3 regions of the Alteromonas sp. MTD1 genome follow, and region 2 is predicted to be linked to each of the others. Evidence: predicted binding sites of a transcription regulator. Region 2 holds the regulator's gene; each other region holds the start of a gene.

Region 1 (10,405 bases), on a different contig from region 2:
GCTTGCGTAAATAATTTATCGTGCGCGTCTACCTGTCCCAGAGCAAAATACACATTATCCTGCCCCTGCAGCGATTCAAGCAATGCCTCTTCAAGCTCTTGTAGTTCGAAAGCTTCGTCTAAACTAAAACGTGATAACGCGGCCTCTGCCCCCAAACGTTTACCATGCCAAATTTCAGCGCTTTTATCTTTGGGCTGAACCACCATTGCACGATAACTTTCACCATAGCGCGGGTGATTCGACAAAATAAGCCATGCGTTAGGCTCTTCAAAACCGGTTAAATACCAAAAGTCGCTATTTTGTCTAAAGGTGTATTCGGTGTCTCTGCTGCGTGTAACCGTAGAAGCAGCAGGAATTATACAAACGCTTTTTGGTTGGCATTGTGCCAGCAGCCGGTCTTGACGGGCGATAAACTCTTGCGCACTTATCATTCTAGGTAGCCTTCTCCTTTACCTAATGTACCTTAGTGAACTGAGGGCGTTTCTTGCTGGTCATCAAGCAGCGACTGACCTAATTCACTGAAACATAAAATTGCCGAGATCTTCACATATTCTATTACTTCGAATAAGGCTTTTTCAGATTCCTCATCGGCGTCCATCGGCTCTTCCATACGCGAAATATCAGAGAAATCTTCAAGTGCTTCTTTTACATCATCAGAACACTGCATTAAATCTTGCTGATGCAAGCCAAACCCTAACATAAAGCCTTGAACCCAATTGATAAGTGCAGCCCCTCTATCGTTAATAGGCGCTTGGTCGTCGGGCAGCAGTAAATTTAGGGCAAACTCTGGCTCAAGCAGTTGCTGACAGGTTTGGTTAAACAGAGAGTTCAGTAAAAACGTGGTTTGGTCGTTAAAACTCTCACCGTTATTAATGGTTTCACATAATGCCTCTAGCCATTTCTGGTCGATAAGTGACATGCCGCCACACAACATACCGCATAGAATGCCCTGCACTTCTGCGCCATCTACAATAATACCGTGCTGAGAAAGTTTGTTACTTACGCTGTCGTAATCGAGCTGTTTTTCCACGAAGAGTTCTCTTTATTCATTAAGCTAACAAAAGCTGTGACAATAATACGGCGTTATCTACCTACCAGGCCGCTGCACAACAATTTAGGTATGGCGTTAATACTAGCAAAATTCAACGTAGAAAGCCTATTCTTGCTAGTGAGTCCCCTTAAGCAAATTGTAAAAACAATAAAATGTGCTGAAATTAAAAACCGGTTGATTACTCGCTGTGCAGTTAGAAGCACAATTAACGAAATTCCCTTAGATTCACTGGCAACATCGCAGTCTTTCATCTAAGATCACAAGCCTTGGATACGGAATTCCACTCGCAACGCTACCAGTAATTAGCTGGGTAACAACGCTTTTGGCTACAACGGTGTTTGTTTTACATTTGAGCTTATTCAAGATGCGTGTATAATTGCTGACCAACTGGTCAAGAAAATGTTAAATTCTTTTCAGCAGTAATAATCATGTACGCAAATTTGTTACTAAGCGCAACAAGTGATCCTCTTCACTGAACTGCGCGTTTGAGATACCCTGTTGCGTTTTATACAACTACAATGTTTCCTGGGATGTTTGCTAGTTCATTCATGTCCCTGGCCGATGCTTTAAACCTAGGAAGTTGAAACGGATGCTATTGTGCAGGCTCGACTAGTATCGAGAAGCCTACGGCAACTGTGATGCTTCCGCCCTGAACTTTTCGGTTCACGGGCGAAACATGAACAGCGGCATTCTGGGAAGCGCCCTCTTTCGACGGAAGAAGAAATGGCAATAATAAATTTTGGCTCTATAAATATCGACCACGTTTATCAGGTAGAACATTTTGTACAACCTGGCGAAACGCTGGCCTCTACACATTATCAAACGCTGTTAGGCGGTAAAGGCGCAAACCAGTCCATTGCCCTTGCACAAGCCGGCGCAGACGTTCGCCATGTTGGCAGCATTCATGAGAATGACGCAGCATTTAAACAAGCACTTATTAAAAAAGGTGTAGATTGTCGCGGCGTAAAATGTTCAGATACTCCTTCAGGTCATGCAATCATTCAAGTTACTCCTAGTGGCGAAAATGCCATTGTGCTGTTTGGTGGTGCAAACCAAACCATTACTGCAAAAACAGTTATGCAGGCGCTTGACGGTGCGAAGCCTTCTGACTGGGTATTAACGCAAAACGAAACCAGCAGTATTGAAGAAGTACTTCGCCAAGCAAAAGAAAAGCACCTTAAAGTAGCGTTTAACCCTGCGCCTATGAGCGAGTCGGTTAAACAGCTTCCGCTAGATTGTGTTGACTTACTTATCGTAAACGAAACCGAAGCGGCCGCCATCACCGAAAAAGAATCGCTAGAAGATATCGTGACTGTTTTTAAAGAAAAGTGGTCGCATTGCGAAGTCATTATTACACTTGGTAAAGCGGGTGTAATGATGCTGCGTAAAAATGAAGTAGTAGAAGTTAAAGCGTTTTCTGTCGACGCCGTTGACACAACAGCAGCGGGCGACACGTTTATTGGCTACTTCCTGTCAGCATACAGTAATCACGCAGACGCAAAACAAGCATTGCGTCGTGGCTGTGGTGCATCGGCTATCGCGGTAACGCGTGAAGGTGCAGCACAAAGCATTCCATCAGAAAAAGAAGTGGATCGTTTCCTAGCGAAACATACCAACTAGCAGAACGCACTGAGAAAAATTAATGGCACATAAAATTATTTTAGACACAGATCCGGGGATTGATGATGCAATGGCGATCTTCTTCGCTTTTCAATCACCAGATATCGAAGTTCTAGGTCTTACTACAGTGTTTGGTAACGTGCCGGTTACCATGGCAGCGCAAAACGCGCTTACGCTGTGTGAAATGGCAGGCAAAGATATACCAGTTACTAAAGGCGTTGGTATGCCTTGGGTTGGTCCAGAGTCGACTTATGCGCACTTTGTACACGGTGACTACGGTTTCGGCGACATTAAACCTGAAGCTCCTAAGACTGAACTAGATCCGCGTAACTCTGCACAATTCATTGTTGATATGGCGCGTAAATACCCAGGCGAAATTACTATCGTGGCTATTGGTCCACTGGGTAACTTAGCACTTGCACTACGTTTAGAACCAGACCTTCCAAAATTGGTTAAAGGCGTAAGCATTATGGGCGGTGCAGCTTTTGTACCGGGCAATGTTACACCTGTTGCTGAAGCCAATATTTGGAACGACGCTCACGCGGCAGAAATTGTATTTGCAGCCGACTGGGACCTAACCATGTTTGGTCTAGACGTTACGAACTTCACGCCTTTCTCTCCTGTTTTTGTAGAGAAGCTTGAAGAGAAGAACAATACGCTTGGCGGTTTTGTTAAAGAAAGTGCCCAGTTCTACATGGACTTCTATTCACAAAATCGTGAAGACCGCGTTTGTTTCTTCCACGATGCATTCCCGCTGGCTCACTTGCGTCACCCTGAACTGTTTGAGCTAACCGAGGGGCATGCCCGTGTTGGTACTGGCACATTAGATCGAGGCCAAACCGTTGTGGCGCCAAAGGGCACAACACCAAGCCCACTGTGGAACGAGGCGAAAACCATAAAAGTGGCTACTAAGGTAGACCACGCAAAACTGGAACAATTATTCATAGATACCTACGCACTGTAAAAGCAGTGTGTTAATGTAAAAGGGCTGTAGAAATACGGCCCTTTTTTATTTCTGCAGTGATACGAAGTTTTTATGAAATCAGCCCCTATTCCAGAGAACGAAGACGAACGCTTAGCTGAACTGCTCAGCTACGATGTGCTTGATACTGAAGCCGAGCAGCTGTTTGACGATCTCACTTCATTGGCTTCTCAAATCTGTGAAACGCCCATTGCACTTATTAGCCTTATAGACCCAGACCGCCAATGGTTTAAGTCACGAGTAGGCCTTGATGCACAAGAAACTTCAAGAGACATCGCTTTTTGTTCGCACGCTATTTTACAAGATGAGATTTTTGAAGTACCGGACGCTGCAGAAGACCCTAGATTTCATGACAATCCACTAGTAACAGGTTCGCCGGATATCCGTTTTTACGCGGGCGCGCCGTTAATTACACCAAGTGGCCACGCTATTGGCACACTATGTGCCATTGATAAAAAGCCTCGGCAAATTACTGACGAACAACGAGCATCGTTAAAAACGTTAAGTAAGGCCGTAGTAGCGCATTTAGAATTAAAAAGAAAAAACAGAGAATTAGAGCGCACCAGTCAGTTTAAGTCTGATTTTTTGTCGTATGTTAGTCATGAAATTAGAACGCCGTTAAATGCCATTAATACCTTCAGCCATTTACTTGAAGCAGAAGCGCAAAAGCTATCGCTACCAGATAGTTTTTCTACGCCGTTATCGCATGTGAGCAAAAGCGGTGAACGTTTGCTTGAAATCGTAAACTCTGTGTTAGACATCAAGCAAATTGAAGCGGGTAAAATGCGTGTTATGCCGCGAACGGTAAACACCAAAGACTTTTTTATCCATTTGTTTTCATTAACGAGTATTCGTGCAGAAGACAGCAACATTAAATTTTCCACCCGGGTAGACGGTTCGGTACCAAGCGCACTGTTTTTTGACGATACAAAGTTGGGGCAAGTAGCGCTTAATATATTGTCGAACGCCATTAAATTTACACCAGCAAACAAATCGGTAAATGTTCAGGTTAAATACAAAGCAGGTAAACTACTATTTAGCGTGGTTGATGAAGGCATTGGCATGAGTGAAGAGGATAAGAAGCACCTTTTCACGCCGTTTGAGCGAATGCAAAATGCCCATCAAATAAAAGGAACAGGCTTAGGGCTTAATATTTCAAAACGTCTTATTGAGCTAATGGATGGCACCATAAAAGTAAGTAGAAAGCTAAACGAAGGCACCCGCATTTTAGTCTCGCTTCCTGCAGATGAAGTGAGCGACAACACATTTATTGAGGCGCAGCCAAAAAGCTATGTGGCGCAATTAAATGTATCCACCTCTGTGAACGTGTTGGTAGTTGAAGACCATCATATAAACCAAGCGGTTATTCAAACCTTATTCGAGAAGCTTGGCGTTCCGCTTGCGATTGTAGGCACTGGGGAAGAAGGTGTGGAATACGTGAGGTCTAACCCTGTCGATTTAGTGTTTATGGATTTGAATTTGCCCGGTATACAAGGCGACGAAGCTACGTCACAGATTAAAGCGATCATGCCCGACCTGCCAGTAGTAGCCCTTACGGCTGACGTAATAACTCAAGAAGCCGCGCTGAAAGAAAAAGGGCTTAATGCGGTGCTAACAAAGCCAATAGACAGCACGGAGCTAGTCAATGTGCTTAACCTTTTTTTAAGCGCACGCTAATAGCCGCTATGACTAATTCAACCGATTACTCATCGAATAGCAGAGCCAGTATTTCGCATCACACGGAATCCGCACGAAAGACACTACGTAAAAGCTTGCGCACTGCACGCAAGTCGCTAGCTGATAGCGCACAAATAGAAGCAGCTAACGCAATAACAACACAGTTGAATGAATTTTTTGCTTCGTTTTTTTCGAATCACAGCAATGAGTGTTCACAACAAACAACGATAAATACAGCATCATATTTAGTGAACGATGGCGAAGTAAACTTATCGCCTTTTATGCAACAAGCCCGAAATACGTTACCCAACGTTCGCTTTTCTTTGCCTGTGCTGCACCCCGTTTGTAAAGGGCACCTGTTGTTTCTTAAATTTGACGAAAACACTGCGTTGGTAAAAAACAAATACAACATTGAAGAGCCAGTACTGGCCTGCCCTAGTGTTATACCTTCATCACAGCTTGATGTAATTTTAATGCCCTTAGTAGGATTTGATACGAAGGGAAATCGCTTAGGAATGGGCGGCGGTTATTATGATCGCACGTTAGCGTTTACGAAGCGCACTACGAACAAGCCACTCTTAATCGGCGTCGCCCACGACGTTCAAGAGGTGGAACGTTTGCCAATTGCACCTTGGGATATACCGCTTAATGCCATTATTACCCCTACACGCCTTTTGCAGTTCTAGTGGTTAAAACAACAACATCTTCGTCATTTTTCTTAAAACTACATGGTTAAAATTGTTACACTCCCTACCGCTTAGAACTTAAGCCCCTGTTTTAATGGCTAAATTTATTTTGGCACTGATATTGCGATTGCTATCAAAAGCATTACTAAAACACGTTTAGTATTTAGCTGCGGCATAACAATAAAGGAAAATAGCCTATGTACACTGATGAAGACTTAACACTTGCCGTAAAGCACAACGTGCTTACGCAAAACGATGTAACGCAATTTCGCCAGTTTATTAATGAAACCAGAAACAGTTATGCAGTAGACGAGGAAAACTTTCGTCTTTTAAGCGGCTTTAACGATATTTTTGTGGTTATCGCTAGTGCTTTACTTCTGGCGTCTTTAGCTTGGATTGGCTATAACATTGCACCACCTTTAGGTGGCGTTGCTGTGGCAGCGGGCTCGTGGGGCTTAGCTGAGTATTTCGTGAATAAGCGCAGAATGGCGCTACCTGCTATTGCACTGCTGCTGTCATTTTTGGTTGGTTTATTTGCAACCCCAATTTTATTCCAGCCAGAGTCTAAGGAACTGACATTACTGGTATCTGGGCTTATTACCTCTTTAGGCGCAATTGTGCATTGGGTTCGTTTCCGTGTACCCATTACCGTTGCCGCAGGCGCTGCTACGTTTACCGCAGGTATTGTGGGCTCAATTGCTTATTTGTTCCCTATTACCACCCTTTACGTGAACAACATTGTTTTAGTATGTGGATTGCTTATTTTTGGCCTAGCAATGTACTGGGACAGCAAAGATACCGCTAGACAAACCCGTGCTTCTGACGTGGCATTTTGGCTTCACCTTATTTCAGCGCCTATGATTGTGCATCCTATTTTCCAAGGTTTAGGCGTACTAGAGGGAAGCGGCAGTTTGTTAGTATCGCTTGTCGTACTGGCACTTTATGTTCTACTGGCACTCATCTCTATTGCAGTAGATCGCAGAGCCATTATGGTTAGCGCACTGGTTTATGTTATTTACACGTTCTCGGCACTCATGGAAAACTTCGGAATGGTAACCTCAAGCTTCGCCGTTACCGGGCTATGTATAGGTTCTACTCTACTACTGCTATCAGCTTTTTGGCACGGCTGCCGTCGCTGGGTACTGAAGCTAGTACCTCAACAAATTCAGCTAAAGCTTCCAGAAGCCAAAGCATAAATTAGCATTCACACTTTCAAAACGCGGCTTTGGCCGCGTTTTTTTGATCTCATCATTGACAGCGTATCCTTTTGCATTTTCGCAATAAAGAATATGGTCAGCTTTCTGTAGGTTCGTGGCTTTAATTCGGTTACACTCCATACAAAAATTAGCCCTCGAGAGTGAACATGGATCAGAACGCAAAAAAACAAGCCGTAGCGAAAGCTGCCATTGATTACGTTGAAGCCGACAGCATTGTTGGTGTTGGAACAGGCTCAACCGTGAATTTTTTTATTGAAGAGTTAGGTAAAATAAAACACAAAATCGAAGGTGCTGTTTCTAGCTCAGAAGCGTCTACTGAGCGCTTAAAAGCGCTAGGTATTGAAGTGTTCGAACTTAACGATGTAAGCAATTTATCTGTCTATATCGACGGTGCAGACGAAGTAACCGAGCACATGCACATGATTAAGGGCGGCGGTGCTGCGCTAACTCGCGAAAAAATTGTAGCCGGTGCAGCAACTACGTTCGTGTGTATTGTTGATGAGAGCAAACGCGTGCCTGTGCTAGGCAAATTCCCTCTTCCGGTTGAAGTGATTCCTATGGCCAGGTCTTTTGTGGCTAGAGAGTTAGTAAAACTTGGCGGCGACCCAGAATACCGACAAGGCGTTGTTACCGATAACGGTAACGTTATTCTTGATGTGCACAATTTAGAAATAGTGAACCCAAGAGAGCTTGAGCAAAAGATAAATAACATTCCAGGTGTGGTTACCAACGGCATTTTTGCGCTGCGTGGCGCAGACGTAGTGTTGTCGGCCACAGACAATGGTGTAGACACATTTAAGTAGCTTTACTAGTGGCTAAGCCAAAGGCTTGAAAAATAAAGCACATATATTCATGTGCTTTATGGCCACCTCTACTAAATACTACTTTTAAGTGTTACTGTTTTCTGGTAGCTTTCATTTAGACGTCTAGATGTCTTATTTAGACGTTTACTATAAAGTGAGTTAACGCTGCATAAGCAATCCACCATACATCAGCGAGAGATAGCGAGTTCATGAGCAAAGTTTCACTAGAGAAGGATAAAATCCGAATTGTATTGTTAGAGGGTGTCCATCAAAGTGCATTGGAAACCTTAAAGAACAATGGTTATAGCAACATTGAGTTTCTTAAAACCTCGCTTCCAGAAGATGAGTTGATCGAGAAAGTTAAAGATGCCCACTTTATTGGCATTCGTTCGCGCACACAAATAACTGAAAAAGTGGTTGATGCTGCACAAAAGCTAGTGGCTATTGGCTGTTTTTGTATTGGTACCAATCAGGTTGATTTGAACGCTACGCAGCGCCGTGGTATCCCTGTATTTAACGCACCATTCTCGAACACACGCTCGGTGGCTGAGCTAGTGCTTGGTCAAATTATTTTGCTGCTTCGCCAAGTGCCTAGCAAAAACGCTAAAGCGCACCGAGGCGAATGGGAAAAAACTGCCGTAGGTTCATACGAAGCACGTGGCAAAACGCTCGGTATTATTGGTTACGGTCACATTGGTACACAGTTAAGCATTCTTGCCGAGCACCTTGGCATGCGCGTTCAGTTTTTCGATATTGAAGATAAATTGGTATTAGGTAACTCAGCCCAAGTTAAGTCGCTTGAGAGACTATTAAACACTTCTGACGTTGTATCGCTTCACGTGCCTGAAACGCAACAAACGCAGAATATGATTGGCGCGGAACAGCTTGCTCAAATGAAGCCTGGCAGCATTCTTATTAATGCGTCGCGTGGTACGGTAGTTGAAATTGACGCATTGGCCGATGCACTTGAAAGTGGCCACTTAAACGGTGCAGCAATTGACGTATTCCCGGTAGAGCCTAAATCGAACACTGAAGAGTTCCAGTCGCCGCTACGCAAGTTCGACAACGTTATTCTTACGCCTCATGTGGGCGGTAGCACACAAGAAGCACAAGAAAACATTGGTATTGAGGTGGCGGGTAAGCTTGCAAAATACAGTGATAATGGCTCAACCCTATCTGCTGTTAACTTCCCAGAAGTATCGCTTCCTGAGCACACTAACCGCTCACGCTTGCTTCATATTCACAAGAATAAGCCTGGTATTCTTACTCAAATTAACCAAGCGTTTGCTGAGAAAGGCATCAACATTGAAGCGCAATACCTACAAACCAATGCAGAAATTGGTTATGTAGTGGTAGATGTAAAAGAAGACCGCGGTTACGAAGCGCTAGCCGAGTTACAACAGATAGACGGCACAATTAAAACCCGTATTCTTCACTAAGCACTTTACTTGGCTAAGCACTTTACTTGGTGAGTGGAAGCATATTGACAAAGACTACGCTTCTAAAGATTACGCTACCAATGGTAATTGCTACTTATAAAAAAACGCTGCATTTGCAGCGTTTTTTGTTTAAAGCGTATATATCGCGGTGAGCTTAGAAGAAGTTATAAACTAAGCTTACTGCGGTTTCAGTATCAAGCTTTTCTACGCCTTCAGCCACCTGCGAGTTGTGGTCTAGCTTAAATGAAAGACGCATCGACAAGTTACCGCTAATTGTTGCTGTTAGCGCACTTTCAGCACGTGATTTAGTGTTCTCGTCACCTATCTCGGTACTAGCTGTTTGTGAAAACTTAGCCGTGTCTGAAATTTTCCAAGAATAAACTGTGGAAGCACGGATAATCATGCTGTTTTGGCTTTCACCTTCTTGTGTTTCAACAAACGCATAACCCGGACCAATTGAATACTCTAGGGTATGACGCTTATTTTTAAGTACTTTTTGGTTCCAACCAGCCGCAACTGTTGCTTGGTAGTTAAAGTTACTGAAACGGTCATCTTCGTACGAGGTAAAGCCAAACAAACGATAATCAGGGTTATCTAGCTTATAGTTACCCTGCGCTGACGCGAAGAACTTTTGAGCAGATGTAACATCTTCTTCGTCGCCGTTTTCATCTTCTGTGGTCTCTTGACGATACAGGCCTTCAACTAAATAGTCATTACTCCAGTTTTCAAGTTCTTGATGCGCTGTAATACCTGCGTTGATAGACGTGGTATCGGTGTTCCCCGTTGTCGAGATAAAGCCTAGCTCACCTTCCATAGTAAACGGTTTTACTTCATCGTCTTGCGCAAAAGCAACGTTAGACATTGAGAAGGCAATAAGTGATGCAAGCATTTGCTTTTTCATTGAACAATCCTATTGATTAACTTTCCATT
Region 2 (10,405 bases):
TGCCTCGAGCTTTCGCAACATTCGGTCGGTGCGCCAGTCCTTTGCCAGTTCAACAGCCGCTTTGGTTAAATGCCCCTGATGCGCTTCTAGCTTCGCTTCAAAGCGCTCAAACAACGTAAACGCATCTGCAGTACCACCAGCGAAGCCTGCTAAAATTTTATCGTGATACAAGCGGCGAACTTTGCGCGCATTGCCCTTCATTACGGTATTGCCTAGCGATACCTGACCATCTCCGGCCATTACTACCTGATTTCCACGTCGTACAGATACAATCGTTGTCACGTTAATTCCCCGTTTTGCTGGGTGCTATCGCCAAACTATCTAAAACAGTTTCACTAAAAACGTCTCGCTGCGATAGCCTATAAGTCCAATACTTCTTAAAGTGGGGCAGCACGCCTTATTTTCAAGGGTATTACCACATGCTGTTTCACTGTAGTGGGAAAAAAGATACCTGTGTTTAAAAAAGTACATTGAATAAATGTGCCCTGCTTCACATACTCTGTGCTTTTAATAAGTAGTTTAAAAGGAAGATAAATGAAGTATCAGGGAAGAATTCAGCATTGGGATGACGCCAAAGGCTTTGGTTTTGTAGAGCCTAATGGAGGCGGAACCCGTGCCTTTGTTCATATCAGTAGCTTTTTGAAACGATCTCGGCGCCCAGTGAACGGCGATATTATCGTTTATGAAATGAAAGACGATGGTAAAGGCGGGCAAAAGGCGGCTTCTGTAAAACTATTAAAAGACTACAAAAACGTGCGCTCTCAACACAACGCAGGTAAGTCAGGCTCAAAAGTGGCTAAATTAGTTGTAACAGTGTATTGCAGCGCGTTGGTGTTGCTAAATTTAATAGGTCAATTGCCTGTTAATGTCACTTATTTCTGCGCAGTAATAAGCGCTATTGCATTTGCTTGTTATGGCATCGATAAATCTGCCGCCAAACATCAACGATGGCGCATATCTGAAAGTAAACTTCACATACTTGGGCTTTTAGGTGGATGGCCCGGTGCTTTTATTGCTCAGCATGTTTTTAAACATAAACGTAGCAAGCCGGCTTTTATGCGTGTGTTTTGGGCTGCGGCTTCACTTAACACTTTCGCCATTGGTGTATTGGCGTCTAACGTGCTTGCAGAACGCTGGGGTATAGCTATTCCGTTTCTTCACCAGTAATTAAAGAACCATTGCTACCGCGCAATCAATGTTTGTTACAAATTGAAGTTGATGGGTTACATCATGTAGTTCTTAATGGAAATCAGTAGCCCTGCTATATAGGAGCTATGTAAGAGCTGAGTAAGAACCGAGCAAAAGCCAAGCAAGAGTAGAACACGAGTATAAAAATGGAATTAAACCCACACACATCTGAAGCATCTACCCATGAGACAGTAACTTCTGCACAACGCAAAGCGGGCGGCATAGCATCACTCGTTTGTGGACTTACTTATATCTTCGGCTTCGTGCTGTTTTTTGGCCTAATTGAAGCACCTGCAGATAACACTGAGACTTCTCGCCTTACGTTCCTTTTGTCACAGCGCGATACCTTTTTTATGGGCTATATTGTTATTGGCATTGTGTTTAGCTTAGGCCTTATTTTGCTGAACCAATCGTTGTTAAAGATATACAAAAGCACGAGCCCTATCACAGCACAATTTAACAGTTCATTAGGCAACATCTGGGCAACCTTTGTACTCGCTAGCACTTTTATTTTTTTAGTAAGCCTGCCGTCTCTTGCAAACTATGCTAACACCAGTGAAGACAATGCAGTTGTGGTCTTAAACAGTGTAGATATTGTGATAGATGCGCTTGGAGGAGGTATCGAACTTCTCGGAGCGCTTTGGGTGCTGCTTATTAGTTATATGGGCATAAAAGCCAATAAGTACGCAAAAACCATTCACATTATCGGTATTGCAGTGGGTATCGCTGGGGTCTTCACACTCTTTTCAGGCTTATCAGCCTTAGAAGGAAACATGGTATTTGAAGCCTCAACGTCCATTTTTGGCTTAGGGCAAATAATATGGTTTTTGTTGCTGGGAGTCGAGATGGTAAAAGCTTCCCGTCAGTAATTAAAGCTGTAGGAACCTTAGGGCGCTTTCTTACGTGTTAATAAATTGAGATCCCGACACATTGGTGTCTATACTGAGAAGTACGAATAACAAAAATTTAAGGCTGCGGTATATTGCGAAACCGTTTGTACTTTCCAATGCTCATTTCGAGCCTTTTTGTGTTGTCATTTTTATTAAACAGCACCGCGTTTGCTGACACGAGTGAGCGCCCGATTGTAGTATCGGCAGCTCACTGGGAGGGCTTTACGAACAGAGACAATACAGGCGTGTACTATGAACTGCTCGACGCGGTATTCGACGGTTACACTATTTCCCATCAAACCAGCACTTACCCTCGAGCACTGAATCAGTTTAAACAAGACAAAGCCGACATTATGGTTGGCGTGTATCAACACGAATTACCTGATGCAGTTTATGCCAAGTGGATATTGGATACAGACCTTGCCATTCATATTTTTTATCGACCTGAGTCGCCGCCTTCGGACGATGTAGACGATATTTTTACGGGGAAACAAGTTGCTTTTCGTAACGGCTATGGCTTCAACAAGCTATTTCATAACATTGAAAGCGCCTACCCAGTAGACACAATAGAAGCTGGTTTTGAGCTTGTGCTGAATCGCCGCCTTGACTACATGCTTGATTACGACATTAATTTTTTAGAGGCTTACCGCGGCCGTATTCATCACAAAGCTATTCGTGAAGGAGACGAGTTATTTTTGGCATTTAGAAATACCCATCGAGGTAGAATGCTGGCTGCACACTTTGATGCCAAAATGCCACTTTTGCGTGACAGCGGCAAACTTGAAGAAATATATGGAACGTATTACGCCCTCTCGGGATTAGCTGAATTTTCTGTGGATAAGACCGGAGCTATTGATTAGAGACGCGCTATAAGTTGCCTACACTGTCATTACAGGTTTACCAGATAGAGCATTATAGGGTTAACAGATGGCAACGACGATAGACCTTAAACCAAACGGTGGAGCTGTTAGCTCCCCCGTTTATTTTAAGATCATTTTTATTATTCGCGTAGTGCTCTTCTTGCCCCTACTTTTCATACGGGCAGTGGCCTACAAATTCCAGTACCAAATTTGGCAAGTCGCTATATTCACTTTACGCAGGCTATGCTTTGCTTTTTCAGCATCGCGCTTAGACTCAAATGGCCCCAGAATAACGCGGAACCAGTCGCCGTTACTGCCACTGCTGTGGCGAATTAGCGCTTCTAAACCTTGGAAAGCAATTTTAGCTTTCATTTCTTCAGCTTGCGCGCGAGTTCTGAATGACGCGCACTGCATTAGGTAGCGTTTATCAGACTTTTCCTGCTCTTGAACTTCAACTTCTACTTCGTAACCTGGAAGTGTTTTAATATATTCCCACTCTTCTTCCGGCAACTCCGGTAATGCCTCTTCGGTAGGCGCTACAGGCCTTGCCGCCTGTACATCTACTTGTTCTTCAACATTGTCTTTTATAGACCATAGAAAAACACCAAAACCTATAACCAAAGCAAACACGCCCACAAGGCGAATGATAGGTAGCTTACCTAACGCTGGGGCATTAGATTGGGTTTGTGAAGCGGGTTTCCTGCCATTATTCGCAGGCTTCTTTTTTTGTGTAGAGCGTCCACGAGAGACATAATCGCGTTGAGCCATAGTTGGCAATATTCCTACTTGTTATCATTGTTCGTGGTCGTAAGAAAAACGTCTTATACCAAGGCTTTATTCGGCCATTTTTTCAAAGTACCAGCTTTTTTTTGAAGCTGCCAACATACCTTATTCGTGTATATCCGCGATAAAAAATAGCCGGCGTAATTGCTAAATTTTAACGTATTGCACGCCAACAAGCTAACTGAAATCGGTAGGGTCAATATCTACCGACCAGCGCACTTTTATAGCTTGGGGTAAGGCTTGCAAAAAAGGAAGCGCTAAACGCAACGCTTCATGAAGCGGTGCTCGCTTTTGGTGGCTGCATACCAACATAAAGCGAAACCTTCCTTGTCTCTTCTCTATTAAGCAAGGGAATGGTCCGTTCATTTCCACAGCCTGATGCTGATTGAAAATACCTTTACAGCCTTGCAAGAAATTATAAGCAAGATGACTGTCGGTAGCCTCGGCGCGAATAACAAACTGACTGATATAAGGCGGTAAGCTAGCAGCCTTTCTTTCCATTAATGCAAGTCGTGCAAAATGGCCATAACCATTATTCACAAGGTCTTGCAGCAAAGGATGATGGGGATTGTGTGTTTGCAGCCACATTTCGCCTGGCTTGCTAGCCCGTCCCGCTCTACCGGCTAGCTGTGTTACCAGCTGTGCAAGCTTCTCGGGGGCGCGAAAATCGGCGCTAAATAATGCACCATCTACGTCTAATACAACCACCAGCGTAACGTGCGGAAAATGATGCCCTTTCGATAATATTTGCGTGCCAACTAACAGCTGATATTCCTGTCGATTTATGGCTTCAAGGGTTTGGTGTAACTTGTCTTTACCGCGTACCGAGTCACTGTCTATACGAACTTGCTTAACACCGGGAAATAATGCACTTAACCCCTGTTCAACTTGTTCGGTGCCGGTACCGGCGGTAACCAATTCACTGCTGTGGCAAGCCTCGCAGCTTGACGGCATAGCGCGGGTACCGGAGCAATGATGGCACTGAAGGCGATTTTGACCTTTATGCACGGTGTACGGTCGGTCGCAGCGCTTACACGTTACAGTTTCACCACAATGGTGACACAGCATTGCCGGTGCGTAACCACGGCGGTTAACGAACACTAGCACTTGATTGCCAGCACTAATATGCTGACGCATTATGCTTAACATGCCTTGGGCAATACCGTAATGAATGGGCTGATCGCGGGCATCCAATAAGTGCTGATGGGTACTTTGAGCACCACCTGCTCGTTTAGTTAACTGCAAATGGTGGTACTTATTCGATAACGCATTATTCAGTGACTCTAATGCTGGCGTTGCACTGCCTAACAACAAAGGGATGTTATGCTGCTTGGCCCGCATCGCAGCGAGATCTCGTGCGTGATAGCGTAAGCCGTCTTGTTGTTTAAACGACTCGTCATGCTCTTCATCAACAATCAACATACCTGGGTTTTTAAGGGGGGTGAAGATGGCCGAGCGCGTTCCAATGATGATACCTAACTCGCCAGCCCTTGCTCGCTGCCACACTTGCAGCCTTGCTTTATCAGACAGCTGAGAGTGAAGTACGCCTACATCAATGCCAAAACGCTTTTCAAAACGCGATACGGTTTGAGGTGTTAACCCAATTTCAGGAACAAGGATAAGAATTTGCTTGCCGTCTGCCAAAAGTGGCTCAATTGCCTGCAGATACACTTCGGTTTTACCGCTACCGGTTACACCTTCCAGCAAACTAACGGCGAAGCTGTTGTGCTGACGATTAAGCGCTGCAACTGCGACAGACTGCTCTTTATCAGGAATGGGCTTTTCACCCACTTCCATGGTGTTAAGCCAACCGGCACATTTAAACTGAGGGATAATAGCGGTAATGGTGGCAACGCTTTTTTCTACCAATGCCTTAACTGCTGGTGCTCCGAAGCGTTTTCTTGCGGCAGACGCAAGCATGTCGCCTTTTTCAAGTGCTTCAGCACACGCTCTTTGTTTTGGCGCCTTTGATAAAATACTTAAATCGATACTTTCAACATCGCTTGTTAACGACAACATATCTTCGGGTTCAGGGCTGGGCGACTCGCCTTTTCTTAGTAACACCGGCAGCATGGCATGCAGCACCTCACCTGGTGCGTGGTGATAGTATTGCCAGAGCCACTGCGCCATTTTAAGCAGCACATCATCTATAACGGCGTTATCATCTAAAACACTGTCTATTGCTTTTAGCTTGTTAACATCTTCAACATCGCTTTCAGGCACAGTACCTATCACTACTCCAACCAACTTACGTGGCCCGAAAGGCACAGAGACACGCACCCCACGATGCAACGTAGATGTGTGGGTGTAAGTAAATAACTGCCTTAGTGGAACAGGTACAGCAACTTGAATATATGCCATGGTTGAAGAAAAATGCCTTAACGCATTGAATGCGCACGTGAGTCTTTTATTTCCGCGTTTGCCCTGATGCCCGTCAATAAGTGCAACAAGCCAGTATGTACAAATATTTAATCACACTTTTTTATTTAACCCTAAGGAGAATCACAAGCTGCCTATTCTGCGTACAAAAACCGCTTGATAACAGCGGGCTCATCTATTATTATGCGCCGCTCTTTTGCGATGGGCTGTTTAAGTAAACGACTCATCATTTGAATTTTAAGTTACGTATGGTGTGCGGCTTCGGGCTGTATAGCGATACGGCCTTATTAATGAGGTAATCCCATGAAACAAGGTATCCACCCAGAATACGCTGAAATCACAGCAACATGCTCTTGCGGTAACGTAATGAAAATCCGCTCTACTATGGGTAAAGACATTAACCTAGACGTATGTTCTTCATGTCACCCATTCTACACTGGTAAGCAACGTAACGTTGATACCGGTGGTCGTGTTGATCGCTTCAAGAAGCGTTTCGGTGCATTGGGCAAAAAGTAAGCCCATTACCTTTATCGGTATCCAATCTAAAAAGCGCCTATACGGCGCTTTTTTATTACCTGAAAACCATTTTATTCTCTTGTTTGCGCATGTTGTATTGTTAATGCAAGTCTATTTGCGACAAATGGCTGTCCCAATCTCCACCATTTTTCGTTCTACATGCCTCCTCACTTGTAAAACGACAGGCATGTGCAGATGACTTTACCGTATCAAGCGCTATATTCACGCGATTTATAAAGTCTATATCCCACTTTCGTGATAGAGCTGCAGTTAGCTGAGCTTGTGTATTGAACACAGCAATAATGGTAGGCAAGCGCCAATGGCCAATATGAGTAAGCCAACAAAAACCGTTATCATCTTGTTTAAGCTCTTCGCAAACCTCGGTAAGCGCTGCAACCAGCTTTCTTTCCGTCATTACTTCCTCTTTTTTAACGCTCAATAGTTACCGTATTTATTGACAGATTTAACCGTTAAATAAAATACAGAAACTATATATCTAACACAACATCAATAAATAGCATGAATGGCAATTATAGCCGTATATTACTGGTCTAATAACTGAGCGTCACCTAAATTGATATATGAGAATTCTGATCAGATATGTACACAGTGAAAGGCTGTGTTAGAGTTGCCACCGTCACCGTAATAGTGAGTATTAATTTCATGAATAATGATATCTGTTTACGGCGCAGACTAGTGCTGCTGGACGAATTCTAACAACGTCGAACATGTGCTTTAGCAATTTAAAACAACAATAACAACATTAACTGCATCGCACAGACGAAAAACACCGATGAACCCTACGTCTTAAGGATATTAACTTACATGTCAGATTTTAGACAACGCGCCCTCGATTATCATGCCAAACCAACGCCGGGCAAAATTAGTGTAGAGCTTACTACGCCGGCTGATAGCGTTGACGACCTAGCATTAGCGTACAGCCCAGGTGTGGCTGAACCAGTACGAGAAATAGCAGAAGACCCAGATAACGCCTATAAATATACCGCCAAGGGCAACATGGTAGCGGTTATTAGTAACGGTACAGCTATTTTAGGCTTAGGTAACTTAGGCCCTCTTGCATCGAAGCCCGTAATGGAAGGTAAGGCGTTTCTGTTTAAGCGCTTTGCAGGTCTTGATGCCATTGATATTGAAGTTAAGCATCGCACAACAGAAGAATTTATTAATACCGTAGCGAACATTGCAGACACGTTTGGTGGTATTAATCTTGAAGATATTAAAGCACCTGAATGCTTTGAAATTGAGCAAGAGCTAATTAAGCGCTGTAACATTCCTGTATTTCACGATGACCAGCACGGCACGGCTATTGTAACTGCCGCAGGCATGTTAAACGCCTTGGAAATTCAAGGGAAAGATATTGAGACTGCTAAAATTGTTTGCATGGGCGCAGGCGCTGCAGCCGTTGCATGTATGGAGCTTCTCATAAAGTGCGGCGCACAACGTGAGCGTATTTATATGCTAGACCGCAAAGGCGTAATTCACACTCGCCGCGATGATTTAACAGAACACAAAAAGCTGTTTGCCAATAATACCGATAAACGCACGCTTGAAGATGTAATGGACGGTGCAGATATCTTTGTAGGCGTTTCAGGCCCAGATTTGTTACCACCGGAAACGCTGGCGCTAATGGCAGAAAACCCAATTGTGTTTGCCTGCTCAAACCCAGATCCAGAAATTAAGCCAGAGCTTGCTCACGAAGTACGTAAAGACCTAATTATGGCAACAGGGCGCTCTGACTACCCTAACCAGGTAAACAACGTACTGTGCTTCCCATTTATCTTCCGCGGCGCACTGGACGTACGAGCAACTGCTATTAACGATGAAATGAAGGTTGCCGCCGTTGAAGCGCTTCGTGCAATAACCAAAGAAGAAGTGCCGGCTGAAGTTCTTGCCGCCAGCAAAAGCGAAAGCCTAACCTTTGGTAAAGACTATATTATTCCCAAGCCAATGGATCCGCGGCTTTGCCAGCGCATTGCTTCTGCCGTATCTGAAGCAGCTATCAAATCGGGCGTTGCTCGTATTCCTGGAGCTGAAAAAGAATAGCTGCTTGCCCAGCAGACTAAAACGGCGCTTATACAGCGCCGTTTTTTATTTGAAGTAAAGCGTAATTAGTCTTCTGATACGTCGTTTTCTAAACTTGGGTCTATGCCCATTTCTTCCATAATACGGCGCGCTTCAGCAGGCACACGGTTAGGATTGTCTTTGCGTAAATCATCATCGTTGGGTAGCGGTTGACCCGTAAACGCATGTAGAAATGCTTCACACAGCAACTCTGAGTTGGTTGCGTGACGCAAGTTATTAATTTGTCGGCGCGTGCGTTCATCGGTTAACGCTTTCAGCACATTAATAGGTATGGAAACAGTGACTTTCTTTACCTGTTCGCTTTTTTTACCGTGCTCTGCGTAGGGGTGAATATAGTTGCCGTTCCATTCTGCCATTGTACTAACTCGGTTTACTCTTTTTTATGTTATGAATAGAAATTCTAAACAGATTAACGAAAAGGTCAATTGAGCAGTGTAAACCTCTTGACGTCTAGACATATATTCTTTAGTTTAGACGTCTAAACGTCCATAAGATTTTAATTTTGAGAGAATAAGCCATGGTTTCTTACGCAGAAGGTATCGATGCCCTAAATCAGTCTCTGTCTGAGCTGCGAGATATTGATGTGTCGTTTGAGTTTTTCCCCCCGAAAACTGAAGCTATGGAAAAAACCTTATGGAAATCTGTAGAACGTCTTGCGCCATTAAAGCCTAGTTACATGTCGGTAACTTACGGTGCTAATAGCGGTGAACGTGACAGAACCCATGACGTTGTAAAGCGCATCCAGCAACAGACTGGCGTGGCAGCTGTTCCACACTTAACGTGTGTTGATGCCAGTAGAGAAGAACTAAAGCAAATTGCTCAAGATTATTGGAACTCTGGTATTCGCCGTATTGTAGCCCTACGTGGCGACCTACCCGCAGGTGTAGATAAAACGGAAATGTACGCGTCAGATTTGGTTGCCCTGTTAAAAGACGTAGCCGATTTTGATATATCGGTAGCAGCGTATCCTGAAAAGCATCCCGAAGCCCCCAACGCCCAGTTCGATTTACTTAATTTGAAGCGCAAGGCAGAAGCAGGCGCTACGGAAGCTATCTCTCAGTTCTTCTTCGACACCAGCGTATTTTTACGCTTTAGAGATCGCGCCGCCGCAGCTGGGGTAGACTTAGACCTTGTGCCCGGTATTTTGCCAGTAACTAATTACCAAACATTAGTACGATTTGCTGGCTTTACAAACGTGCACGTACCAGGCTGGCTACATAAAATGTTCGACGGACTAGATGAAGACGACCAGGCCACCCGCAACCTAATTGGCGCTAATATCGCCATGGATCAGGTAAAAGTACTGGCGAAAGAAGGCGTTAAACATTTTCATTTTTACACGCTAAATAGAAGCGAACTTAGTTATGCCATTTGCCACATGCTTGGCGTTCGAGGTAACAGTTAATCACCCTGTTTAATACCCCTCTTTGAATAGCTGTACTGCGGGTTTGCAGTTCAGCTATTCAAAGTTAACACTCTCCTTACTGTTAAAACCAGCCCCCTTTTTAATTAAACCAGCGTTATTGGCATTCACCCTGTTATTATTTTTAAACAAACCTTTTGCTACCTATCGTCTGCACAGTTAACATTTAACTTTTGATATACCCATCCGCTTAGCCAAATGAAAAACTAAAACATGGCTGCACTGGTATTAAATGCAAACCCATGGACGTCGTCAGGAGAAATCGA
Region 3 (10,405 bases), on a different contig from region 2:
CCAAGGCCCTACTGCACAAGCAAGCAGCTCTGCAAAATCACCAGAGCCGCCTGTAGATAAAGCTGCGACTGAAGCCGTCCAGAAAGCCAAACAACAAACACCAGCAGCACCAAAAGCAAGCGCGCCAGCAGCCCCCAAAGCTGCACCTGCACCTAAGAAAGAAGCACCGAAGAAAGACGACAAAAAAGCCGCTCCTGCTGCTCCGCCTGCTGAAACTACAGTACGTGTAGATACAAAACGTCTTGACCAAATCATGAATATGGTGGGAGAGTTGGTGTTGGTTCGAAACCGACTTATCAGCTTGGGTATTAATAGCAACGATGAGAGTATGTCTAAGGCTATTGCTAACTTGGATGTCGTAACAGGTGACCTTCAAGGTGCGGTAATGAAAACCCGCATGCAGCCAATCAAGAAAGTATTCGGTCGTTTTCCCCGCGTTGTTCGTGACCTTGCCAGAAGTCTGAAAAAAGAAATTACACTTGAGTTGGTGGGCGAAGAAACAGATCTAGATAAAAACCTGGTTGAAGCCCTGGCCGATCCACTAGTGCATTTGGTTCGAAACTCGGTAGACCACGGAATTGAGATGCCGGATGATCGTGCTGCAGCGGGTAAACCGCGTATGGGTACAGTTCAATTATCTGCATCTCAAGAAGGCGATCATATCCTTCTTACTATCGAAGATGATGGTAAAGGTATGGACCCTGAAAAGTTGAAAGATATTGCAATTAGCCGTGGCGTTCTTGATTCAGACGCTGCAGCACGTATGTCTGATGTTGAAGCGTTCAACTTGATATTTGCACCGGGCTTCTCAACCAAGACCGAAATCAGCGATATTTCTGGTCGTGGTGTTGGCATGGACGTGGTGAAAACGAAGATTAACCAACTTAATGGTACGGTTAACATCGATTCACAGCTTGGCAAGGGGACTCGGTTAGACATTAAAGTGCCGCTGACATTGGCTATCCTACCTACACTAATGATTGTTGTAGGCAAACAGACCTTTGCGTTACCATTAGGTGCGGTGAACGAAATAATAAATATGGACATCAAGAAAACCAATACGGTTGATGGCCAACTAACAATGATAGTTCGTTCAAAAGCAATTCCGCTGTTCTTCCTTGGTGAATGGCTAATTCGTGGCCCTAAAAACATTGATAGAGAAAAAGGGCATGTTGTTGTAGTACAAATTGGTACTCAACAGGTCGGATTCGTCGTTGACGCGCTAATAGGCCAAGAAGAAGTGGTTATCAAGCCTTTAGATGCATTGTTGCAAGGAACGCCTGGAATGGCGGGTGCAACCATAACTTCAGATGGTGGGATTGCGCTAATTTTAGATATTCCGAGCCTGCTAAAACGGTACGCGCGTAAACCAATAAAGTAAGGCGATGAATTAACAGGAATAATAATCCATGGTCTTTAAAGTCCTTGTCGTGGATGACTCGACATTTTATCGTCGTCGAGTAAAAGAGATACTTGATGATGATAGGGAACTTGAAGTTGTTGGGGAAGCGAAAAATGGGCGCGACGCATTAGAAAAAGCAGAAGCGCTTAAGCCTGACGTGATAACAATGGATGTGGAAATGCCGATTTTGGACGGCATTTCCGCTGTGAAAGCCATTATGGAAAAGCGTCCGGTACCCATTCTCATGTTTTCCTCGCTTACGCATCACGGCGCACAGGCAACCCTTGACGCACTAGAAGCTGGAGCTCTCGATTTCTTACCTAAAAAATTCGAAGATATCGCACAAGATAGAAAGGACGCCTCTCGTTTACTTTGTACGAAAGTACGGCTGATTGCTAGACGAGGCATAGGCTTAAAGCGTCCTTCATTTCGCTCAGTTGAAGCAAGAAAACTTCCAGACAACGCACCAAAACAGGCCTTTTTTAAGAGCTCTGGTTTACTGTCAGGTCACAAGGATGCAGCAAAGCAGCCAACAGTTTCGTCGGTAAGGGCGTCGGGCAAGCGTTACCAGTGTCTCGCCATTGGAGCCTCTACGGGCGGCCCTGTAGCGCTTCAAAAAGTACTAGCACCATTACCAGAAAACTTTGCTTATCCCATTTTGCTTGTCCAACATATGCCTGGCACATTTACCACGGCATTTGCGCAGCGCTTAGACACTAACTGTAAAGTTAAAGTCAAAGAGGCTGAGAGTGGCGATATTCTCAAGCCCGGTCATGCTTATCTTGCACCAGGCGGTAAACAAATGATTATTGAGAGTTCTGGTTCAGTTAAGCGTATTGCCGTTGTTGATGCGGACCCTTCTGACAAGGCAAGCTATAAGCCTAGCGTAGATTTAACGTTTAATTCTGTAGCGCGTGCTTACGGTGGTGATGTATTGGGGATCATATTGACAGGTATGGGCGCAGATGGTCGTGAAGGTTGCCGAACATTAAAAGAGCGCGGCGCTACCATTTGGGCACAAGATCAGGATTCATGTGTAGTATACGGTATGCCGCAAGCAGTGGCGGTAGCCAACATATCTTCAAAAAATATAAATATTGATGATATAAGTGACTGTATTAAGACAGAGATGCGATAGCAGCGTGTAGGCTCACGGAATAAAAATCATGAAAGTATGGACGGTTGCAAATCAGAAAGGCGGTGTAGGTAAGACAACCACAACGGTTAGTCTCGGCGGCCTGCTTGCTGAAAAAGGCAAGCGCGTATTAATGATAGATACCGACCCTCATGCTTCTTTGAGTTACTACTTCGGCATTGATGCGGAGGCTGGAAGTCATTCTGTTTACGATATTTTTATTAAATCTAGCGGCATAACCGCCGATAACGTATTAGATTGTTTGGGTTCAACTAAATTAGATAATCTTTATGTGTTGCCTGCGACTATGGCGTTAGCCACTTTAGACAGAACAATGGGCAGCGAGCAAGGCATGGGGCTTGTGCTTAAAAAAGCATTGGCAACAATTCAAGATGAATTTGATGTTGCTATTATCGATTGCCCACCTGTACTAGGTGTTTTAATGGTTAATGCTTTAGCGGCTTGCGATAAAGTAATCGTACCAACGCAAACCGAATACCTTGCACTGAAGGGGTTAGATAGAATGATTCGCACCATGGAAATCATGGGGCGCTCGTTAGATAAATCGTTTGATACAGTTATTATCCCCACGATGTTCGACAAGCGTACAAATGCCGCATTGGCATCACGTAAACGTTTGATGAGTGATTATGGTGATCGTGTTTGGACAGGCGTAATCCCTGTCGATACGCATTTTCGAGATGCGAGTTTAGTGCAGCTCCCCATATCTGCTGCCTATCCAAAAACACGGGGAGTAGCTGCTTACTCGAAACTATTAGATGTTCTGGAGAAGTAAATAAACAATGAGCAAGCAATCGCCATTTGCCCGTGAAGAAGTGATGGAAGCGTATTTAGACGCGCTTCTAAAAGAGCCTGCATCTGAGGAAGATGCAGCGGTTCGCACGGCAAAACTGCTTGAACAGGCTTCTCAAAAAATGGCAGAAGACGCGCTGGCGTCGACGCGACAGCAGGCAGACAGTTACGCTGAACAAGAGCAAATTGTAGAAGAGGTGTCATCTTATTTAGAGTCACCCAAAAAAGCGGTTATTCTTAAAGAAACGCTTGCTGAAAATCCTGTTGTTATTGAAGAGAGTAAAACAACACTTGAAGAAGAGTCAGTACAAACTAAAATTCCATTAAAGGACTCGCTTGGGAATCGTTTTCAAGCATTGTTTTTTGAAGTGGCTGGTCTGACACTAGCGGTCCCACTCATAACATTAGGTGGTATCCATCAAATTGAAAAGGTTGGCCCTTTGTTTGGCAAACCGGACTGGTTTATGGGTGTAATGTTGCACAGAGATTCAAAACTTAACGTTGTTGACTCTGCCAAGTGGGTAATGCCAGAAAAATATGATGAAAACCTCGCGGAATCGCTTAACTACCGATATCTTATAATGTTAGGGGAAAGCGAGTGGGGTTTAGCGAGTGAAAAGCTTGTAAACACAGTAAGTTTAACTATCGATGATGTTAAATGGCGCGAGTCCACAGGTAAACGTCCTTGGTTAGCCGGGATGGTGAAAGAAAAAATGTGCGCGCTAGTTGACGTTGAAGAATTAATATCTATGCTTAACAAAGGCTTAGGCAGTAACGACCAGACGCCATAGTTGGGAGCCAAGTACATGAGCGACGAAAGAACAAATAATAATGCCACTGACAGCAATGACGAGGTCCTTCAATGGGTTACGTACCGCTTAGGTGAAGAAACATACGGTATTAATGTAATGCAGGTACAAGAAGTATTACGTTATACCGAAATTGCCCCAGTGCCAGGTGCGCCTGATTACGTGCTAGGGATTATCAACTTGCGTGGTAATGTTGTTACCGTTATCGACACGCGTGCGCGTTTCGGACTTCCGCCTACGGAAATTACCGACAATACGCGTATCGTTATCATTGAATCTGACGAGCAAGTCGTTGGCATCTTGGTAGATAGCGTAGCTGAAGTGGTTTATCTTAAGTCTTCTGAGATTGATAGCGCACCGAACGTGGGCACAGAAGAAAGTGCGAAATTCATCCAAGGTGTGAGTAACCGCGATGGTGAGCTGCTTATTTTGGTTGATTTGAATAAGCTGCTAAGCGATGAAGAGTGGGACGAACTCACCAACATCTAATTTGCGAAGAAGACAGTGATGTAACCTTCACTGTCTTTTTTTGTACGTAAAGGTAATGCGCACATGGACTTGCAGTTTGCTGCTCCTAGCCTCATCGAAGCCCTTCTAGCCCTAGTTGTTGTACTGCTGTTTATAGTAGTAGGTGTTCTTGCCTCTAAAATTAATGCGCTGCAGGCCTCATTTAGCAACTTAGAAAACGACATGTCTGCCAAGCTTTCAGATGTGGCTGCACAAGCGAATGATGCAAACAACCAGCAGTCTGAGGCTCAAGCTCGCAGTTTGGTTATAACTCGTCATCTTCAAACTTTGGAAGAAAAACAAACTGATATTGAAAATCAAGTAAGAGAACTTAAGCTGCAAGACCCATCTCTTCGTCTTTATCAACGCGCTGCCGAACTGGTAAAACAGGGGGCAAGCATTGATGAAATTATTGAGGCTTGTGATATTCCTCGCGCCGAAGCAGAGATGCTTATGATGGTGCATCGTCAAAACGGTTGAATGAATCATCTATAAAAAACGTTTAGACGTCTAGACGTAAAGATGTTGACATATTCTGTGTAATAGACACAATACAGTCATTGTTGTTTTTATGACTGGAGCCCTTTATGCCAATTCGTATCCCTGAGCAATTGCCTGCACAGAATGTACTTCTAGGTGAAAATATCTTTACTATGGATATGGATAGGGCGTCCAACCAGGACATTCGTCCTCTTGAAGTAGGCATTCTTAATTTAATGCCCAATAAGATTGAAACTGAAGTTCAAATTTTACGTCTTCTTTCAAATACGCCGCTTCAAATTAATGTTGATCTCATACGAATAGACAACCAAGCTCCTAAGAACACTCCGCAGTCGCACATGGATGCGTTTTACCACGACTTTTCAAGTGTCGCGAATAAGAAGTACGATGGGCTTATTGTTACTGGCGCGCCGCTAGCGATGCTTGATTACGAGAAAGTAAAATATTGGGATACGATGACCACGATTTTAGAGTGGGCACAGCGACACGTGAACTCAACACTTTACTTGTGCTGGGCAGCTCATGCGGCAATGTACCATTTTTACGGTGTCACTCGCACGCTTCGAGAAGAGAAGTTTTCAGGCGTCTACAAGCACACAGTGAACGACCCACACAATGAATTATTACGAGGTTTCGACCCCGTTTTCTACGCGCCGCATTCTCGGTATGGACATATCGACAAAGCGCAGTATAACAATGTAGAAGGATTGAACGTGGTTGCGGAATCGCAAGACGTTGGCGCCTACATCGTCGCGTCAGAAGATAAGCGTATGGTGTTTGTTACGGGTCACCCAGAATATGATCCAGATACACTCAAAGAAGAGTATTTCAGAGACCTAGATAGTGGACAATCGCCCGCTGTACCAAAAAACTATTTTGAAGGGGACGACCCGTCGAAGTCGCCCATTGTTCAATGGCGCTCACACGGCAGTTTATTATTTACGAACTGGCTAAATTACTACGTTTACCAGACCACCCCTTACGACTTAAATCAGCTTGCTGAAAAATCACAGCCAAAGAGGTAGCACGTGAGTCACAATATCGTTTCAAAGGCCCATGCCACGCTTTCAGACGCCGCCAAAAAACGCATTCTTATTCTTGATGGCGCAATGGGCACCATGATTCAGCGTCATAAGTTAGAAGAAGAAGATTATCGAGGCACCCAGTTTGCCAATTGGCACTGCGATGTGAAAGGAAATAATGATTTGTTGGTTATAACTCAACCTGACATTATTTATCAAATACACTGCGATTATTTTGAAGCAGGCGCAGATATCATCGAAACCAACACTTTCAATGCAACCACTATTGCAATGGCAGACTATGATATGCAAGCACAGTCCAGAGATATTAATCTTGCAGCAGCAAAGCTTGCGCGAAAAGCGGCTAATGAGTACACCGCGAAAACCCCTGAAAAGCCACGCTTTGTAGCTGGTGTTTTAGGCCCTACAAATCGCACGGCCTCTATTTCTCCTGATGTAAACGATCCGGGAAAGCGCAACGTAACATTTGACGAGCTTGTTGAGGCATACAGTGAGTCAACTGAGGCACTTATAGAAGGTGGTGTTGACCTTATCATGCTTGAAACTATATTCGATACATTAAACGCAAAGGCGGCAGCTTATGCGGTTGAAACCGTATTTGAAAAATTAGGAACGTCGCTGCCAGTCATGATCTCAGGCACAATAACCGATGCATCGGGCAGAACATTGTCAGGCCAAACCGCGGAAGCTTTTTATTATTCTATGCGCCATATAAGTCCGTTTTCATTTGGGTTGAATTGTGCGTTGGGGCCAGACTTACTGCGTCAATATGTTGATGAAGTGGCAAACGTAAGTGAATGCTTTATTTCTGCACACCCCAATGCAGGCTTACCTAACGAGTTTGGTGAGTATGATATGGAAGGACCAGAGATGGCCGAACATATTAAAGAGTGGGCTGAGTCTGGATTAGTCAACATTGTGGGCGGCTGTTGTGGCAGCACGCCTGAACATATTCGGGATATTGCTAACGCCGTAGAAGGCATTGCGCCTCGTCCACTTCCCCAGTTTGAACCCAAAATGCGTCTGTCAGGCCTTGAGCCGTTTGTACATTAGGAGGCCTTGTGAGCGCAGAATTTTCCACATTTATTAATATAGGTGAGCGAACCAACGTAACCGGTTCAGCTCGCTTTAAGCGCCTTATTCTGGAAGGCGATTATGAAACTGCCCTTGATGTTGCAAGACAGCAGGTAGAAAGCGGTGCGCAAATCATCGATATCAACATGGACGAAGCCATGCTTGATTCCAAACAGGCGATGATCACTTTTTTGAATTTAATCGCGTCTGAGCCTGACATAAGTCGCGTGCCTATTATGATTGACTCGTCAAAGTGGGAAGTCATTGAAGCTGGGCTTAAATGTGTGCAGGGTAAGGCCATTGTTAACTCCATTAGCTTAAAAGAGGGAGAGGCGCAGTTTCTCGCTCAGGCAAAGCAGATAAAACGTTTTGGTGCCGCTACTGTTGTAATGGCGTTCGACGAGACAGGGCAAGCAGATACGCAGGCTCGCAAGGTTGAAATTTGTCAACGCAGCTACAAACTGCTTACCGAGGAAATAGGGTTTCCGCCGGAGGATATTATCTTCGACCCTAATATCTTTGCGGTAGCAACCGGTATTGAAGAGCACGATAATTACGCCGTCGATTTTATAGAGGCAACACGGGTTATTCGCGAAACCTGCCCGCACTCACACATTTCAGGTGGGTTGTCTAACATTTCATTCTCGTTTCGCGGAAACAACCCGGTACGCGAAGCCATGCACTCAGTGTTCTTATATCATGCCATTCGCGCTGGCATGGATATGGCTATCGTGAACGCGGGGCAGTTAGAGGTATATGATGAGATACCGGCTGAACTGCGCGATGCTGTTGAAGACGTGATCCTGAATAGGCGCAGCGATGCTACTGAGCGCTTGCTTGATATTGCGCCGAATTATCAAGGCGATGGTAAAGCAGCCGTCAAAGAAGACCTAAGTTGGCGCGAACAAGACGTTAATAAACGTTTAGAACATGCGTTAGTAAAAGGTATAACCGACTATATTGTTGAAGATACCGAAGAAGCTAGGCAGCAAGCAGAAAGGCCGCTACATGTTATTGAAGGTCCGCTTATGGACGGCATGAATGTAGTAGGAGATTTGTTTGGTGAGGGTAAGATGTTCTTACCACAGGTGGTTAAGTCTGCCCGTGTGATGAAAAAGGCCGTTGCGCACTTACAACCGTTTATTGAGGCTGAAAAGTCAGACGATGCCAAGAGCAATGGCAAGATATTGCTAGCCACCGTAAAGGGTGATGTTCACGATATTGGTAAAAACATTGTTGGCGTTGTACTTCAATGTAATAACTTCGAAGTGATAGACCTAGGGGTTATGGTACCTGCAGCCACTATTCTACAGGTGGCAAAAGAAGAACAGGTAGATATGATTGGTCTGTCTGGGCTTATTACACCGTCGCTTGATGAGATGGTGCATGTTGCTAAGGAAATGGAACGACAGGGTTTTTATATTCCGCTGTTGATTGGCGGAGCAACCACGTCTAAAGCACATACTGCCGTGAAGATAGAGCAGAATTATCATTCACCGGTAGTTTATGTACCCAATGCAAGTCGTGCGGTTGGCGTATGCCAACGATTGCTCAACAAGACATCTCGTGATGTGTTCGCGTTGGAACTTGCTAAAGAGTATGACACCGTACGCGAACAGCACGCTCGTAAAAAGCCACGAAGCAAACCTGTTACGCTTGAGCAAGCACGCGCTAACGCCTTTAAGCCTGATTTCTCAACTGCACCAGTAAAACCACAGGCATTGGGCGTACAAACAGTAACGGCGGACTTAGCGACGCTGCGAAACTATATTGACTGGACACCATTTTTCTTAACGTGGTCATTGGCAGGAAAGTACCCACGTATTCTTAACGATGAAGTAGTGGGTGAGCAAGCAACGTCATTGTTTGCAGACGCAAACGCCATGCTAGATAAAATTATCGAAGAAAAAACGTTAGTAGCGAAAGGTGTTTTTGGCTTATTTCCGGCCAATCGTGTTGACGACGATATTGAAATTTATGCCGATGAAAGCAGAGAGCAGGTTATTGGTGTTTCACACCACCTTCGTCAGCAAACCTTAAAAGATAAGTTCGCTAACTACTGTTTGGCTGATTTTGTGGCAGAAAAGGAAAGTGGAATTGCCGATTATGTTGGTGCGTTTGCGGTAACAGGTGGTATTGGCGAAGACGAACTCGCTGATGCTTACATCAGTAACGGTGATGACTATAACGGAATAATGGTGAAAGCGGTTGCCGATAGGCTTGCAGAGGCCTTTGCTGAATATTTACATGAGCAAGTACGAAAACATCATTGGGGTTATGCTGCGGATGAATCGTTAGATAACGATGCGCTTATAAGAGAGAAATACCAAGGTATTCGACCAGCACCTGGTTATGCCGCTTGCCCTGAGCACACTGAAAAGCAGTTAATATGGGATTTGCTATCGGCAGAAGAAAACACAGGCATGAAGCTAACCGAGAGCTTTGCTATGTGGCCGGGTGCCGCAGTATCAGGTTGGTATTTTGCACACCCACAAAGCAAGTATTTTGCGGTAGCGAAGATTCAAGCTGATCAAGTAGAAGATTATGCCAAGCGCAAAGGCTGGACGCTGGAAGAAGCGGAAAAATGGCTAGGGCCTAATTTAAGTGATTAAATGAAACACGAGTTAAGCAAAATGTTTAAGCATGCTTGTAAGTAACGTACTTAAACAAAGCACTTAACTAAAGTACTTTAAAAAAGTGCTTAAATGAATTAGTTGCCTTAGTAAGGATTGAGCAGGTACTGAATTTGACTACGCAGTACCCGTTTAACAGAGGTAAATAGCACAATGACTCCAGTTGAAAAGCCTTTTAGTCAGGCGTGTGAAAATAACAAGCGTCCCATTCTGGCAGTATTATCAAGCGTGTTTGAGAATACGCGACATATCCTTGAGATTGGCAGCGGCACAGGTCAACACGCTGTATTTTTTGCTGACAATTTACCTCATGCTAACTGGTATACCAGCGACCAACAACACTACCATGCTGGCATCAACGCGTGGCTTCTTGATGAGCCTAAAAATAACTTGCACGCTCCAATTGAATTTAAAGTGGGCGAGCATAAATTTCCCGAATTACCTATCGACGGTATTTTCACAGCAAACACCGCACACATCATGCAGAA

What was found. Region 2 encodes MetJ, which represses methionine synthesis genes. Its sites were predicted from a motif close to TAGACGTCTAGACGTCTA; they were not measured.
Region 1: the regulator MetJ is predicted to act here: its motif matches at 8,153-8,170, upstream of serA (phosphoglycerate dehydrogenase).
Region 3: the regulator MetJ is predicted to act here: its motif matches at 5,170-5,187, upstream of metA (homoserine O-succinyltransferase).

What each region holds. Positions count from the first base shown of each region.
Region 1 covers NZ_BTGG01000003.1:311,576-321,980, reverse strand. The annotation lists gene pepP (Xaa-Pro aminopeptidase) at 1-431, opposite strand, end outside; gene ACGHAV_RS05860 (UPF0149 family protein) at 464-1,030, opposite strand; RNA gene ssrS (6S RNA) at 1,571-1,753, shown strand; gene ACGHAV_RS05850 (ribokinase) at 1,775-2,671, shown strand; gene ACGHAV_RS05845 (nucleoside hydrolase) at 2,694-3,635, shown strand; gene ACGHAV_RS05840 (ATP-binding protein) at 3,708-5,330, shown strand; gene ACGHAV_RS05835 (5-formyltetrahydrofolate cyclo-ligase) at 5,339-6,016, shown strand; gene ACGHAV_RS05830 (hypothetical protein) at 6,214-7,212, shown strand; gene rpiA (ribose-5-phosphate isomerase RpiA) at 7,380-8,036, shown strand; gene serA (phosphoglycerate dehydrogenase) at 8,246-9,475, shown strand; gene ACGHAV_RS05815 (YdiY family protein) at 9,630-10,376, opposite strand.
Region 2 covers NZ_BTGG01000011.1:103,490-113,894, forward strand. The annotation lists gene hslV (ATP-dependent protease subunit HslV) at 1-282, opposite strand, end outside; gene ACGHAV_RS15315 (DUF1294 domain-containing protein) at 535-1,167, shown strand; gene ACGHAV_RS15320 (hypothetical protein) at 1,335-2,057, shown strand; gene ACGHAV_RS15325 (hypothetical protein) at 2,216-2,938, shown strand; gene ACGHAV_RS15330 (SPOR domain-containing protein) at 3,128-3,706, opposite strand; gene priA (primosomal protein N') at 3,899-6,082, opposite strand; gene rpmE (50S ribosomal protein L31) at 6,404-6,616, shown strand; gene ACGHAV_RS15345 (hypothetical protein) at 6,717-7,031, opposite strand; gene ACGHAV_RS15350 (malic enzyme-like NAD(P)-binding protein) at 7,442-8,677, shown strand; gene metJ (met regulon transcriptional regulator MetJ) at 8,743-9,072, opposite strand; gene metF (methylenetetrahydrofolate reductase) at 9,234-10,121, shown strand.
Region 3 covers NZ_BTGG01000005.1:264,324-274,728, forward strand. The annotation lists gene ACGHAV_RS08780 (chemotaxis protein CheA) at 1-1,381, shown strand, start outside; gene ACGHAV_RS08785 (chemotaxis response regulator protein-glutamate methylesterase) at 1,410-2,540, shown strand; gene ACGHAV_RS08790 (ParA family protein) at 2,569-3,333, shown strand; gene ACGHAV_RS08795 (chemotaxis protein CheW) at 3,341-4,141, shown strand; gene ACGHAV_RS08800 (chemotaxis protein CheW) at 4,157-4,648, shown strand; gene ACGHAV_RS08805 (DUF2802 domain-containing protein) at 4,712-5,146, shown strand; gene metA (homoserine O-succinyltransferase) at 5,254-6,192, shown strand; gene ACGHAV_RS08815 (homocysteine S-methyltransferase family protein) at 6,196-7,263, shown strand; gene metH (methionine synthase) at 7,272-9,896, shown strand; gene ACGHAV_RS08825 (DUF938 domain-containing protein) at 10,071-10,405, shown strand, end outside.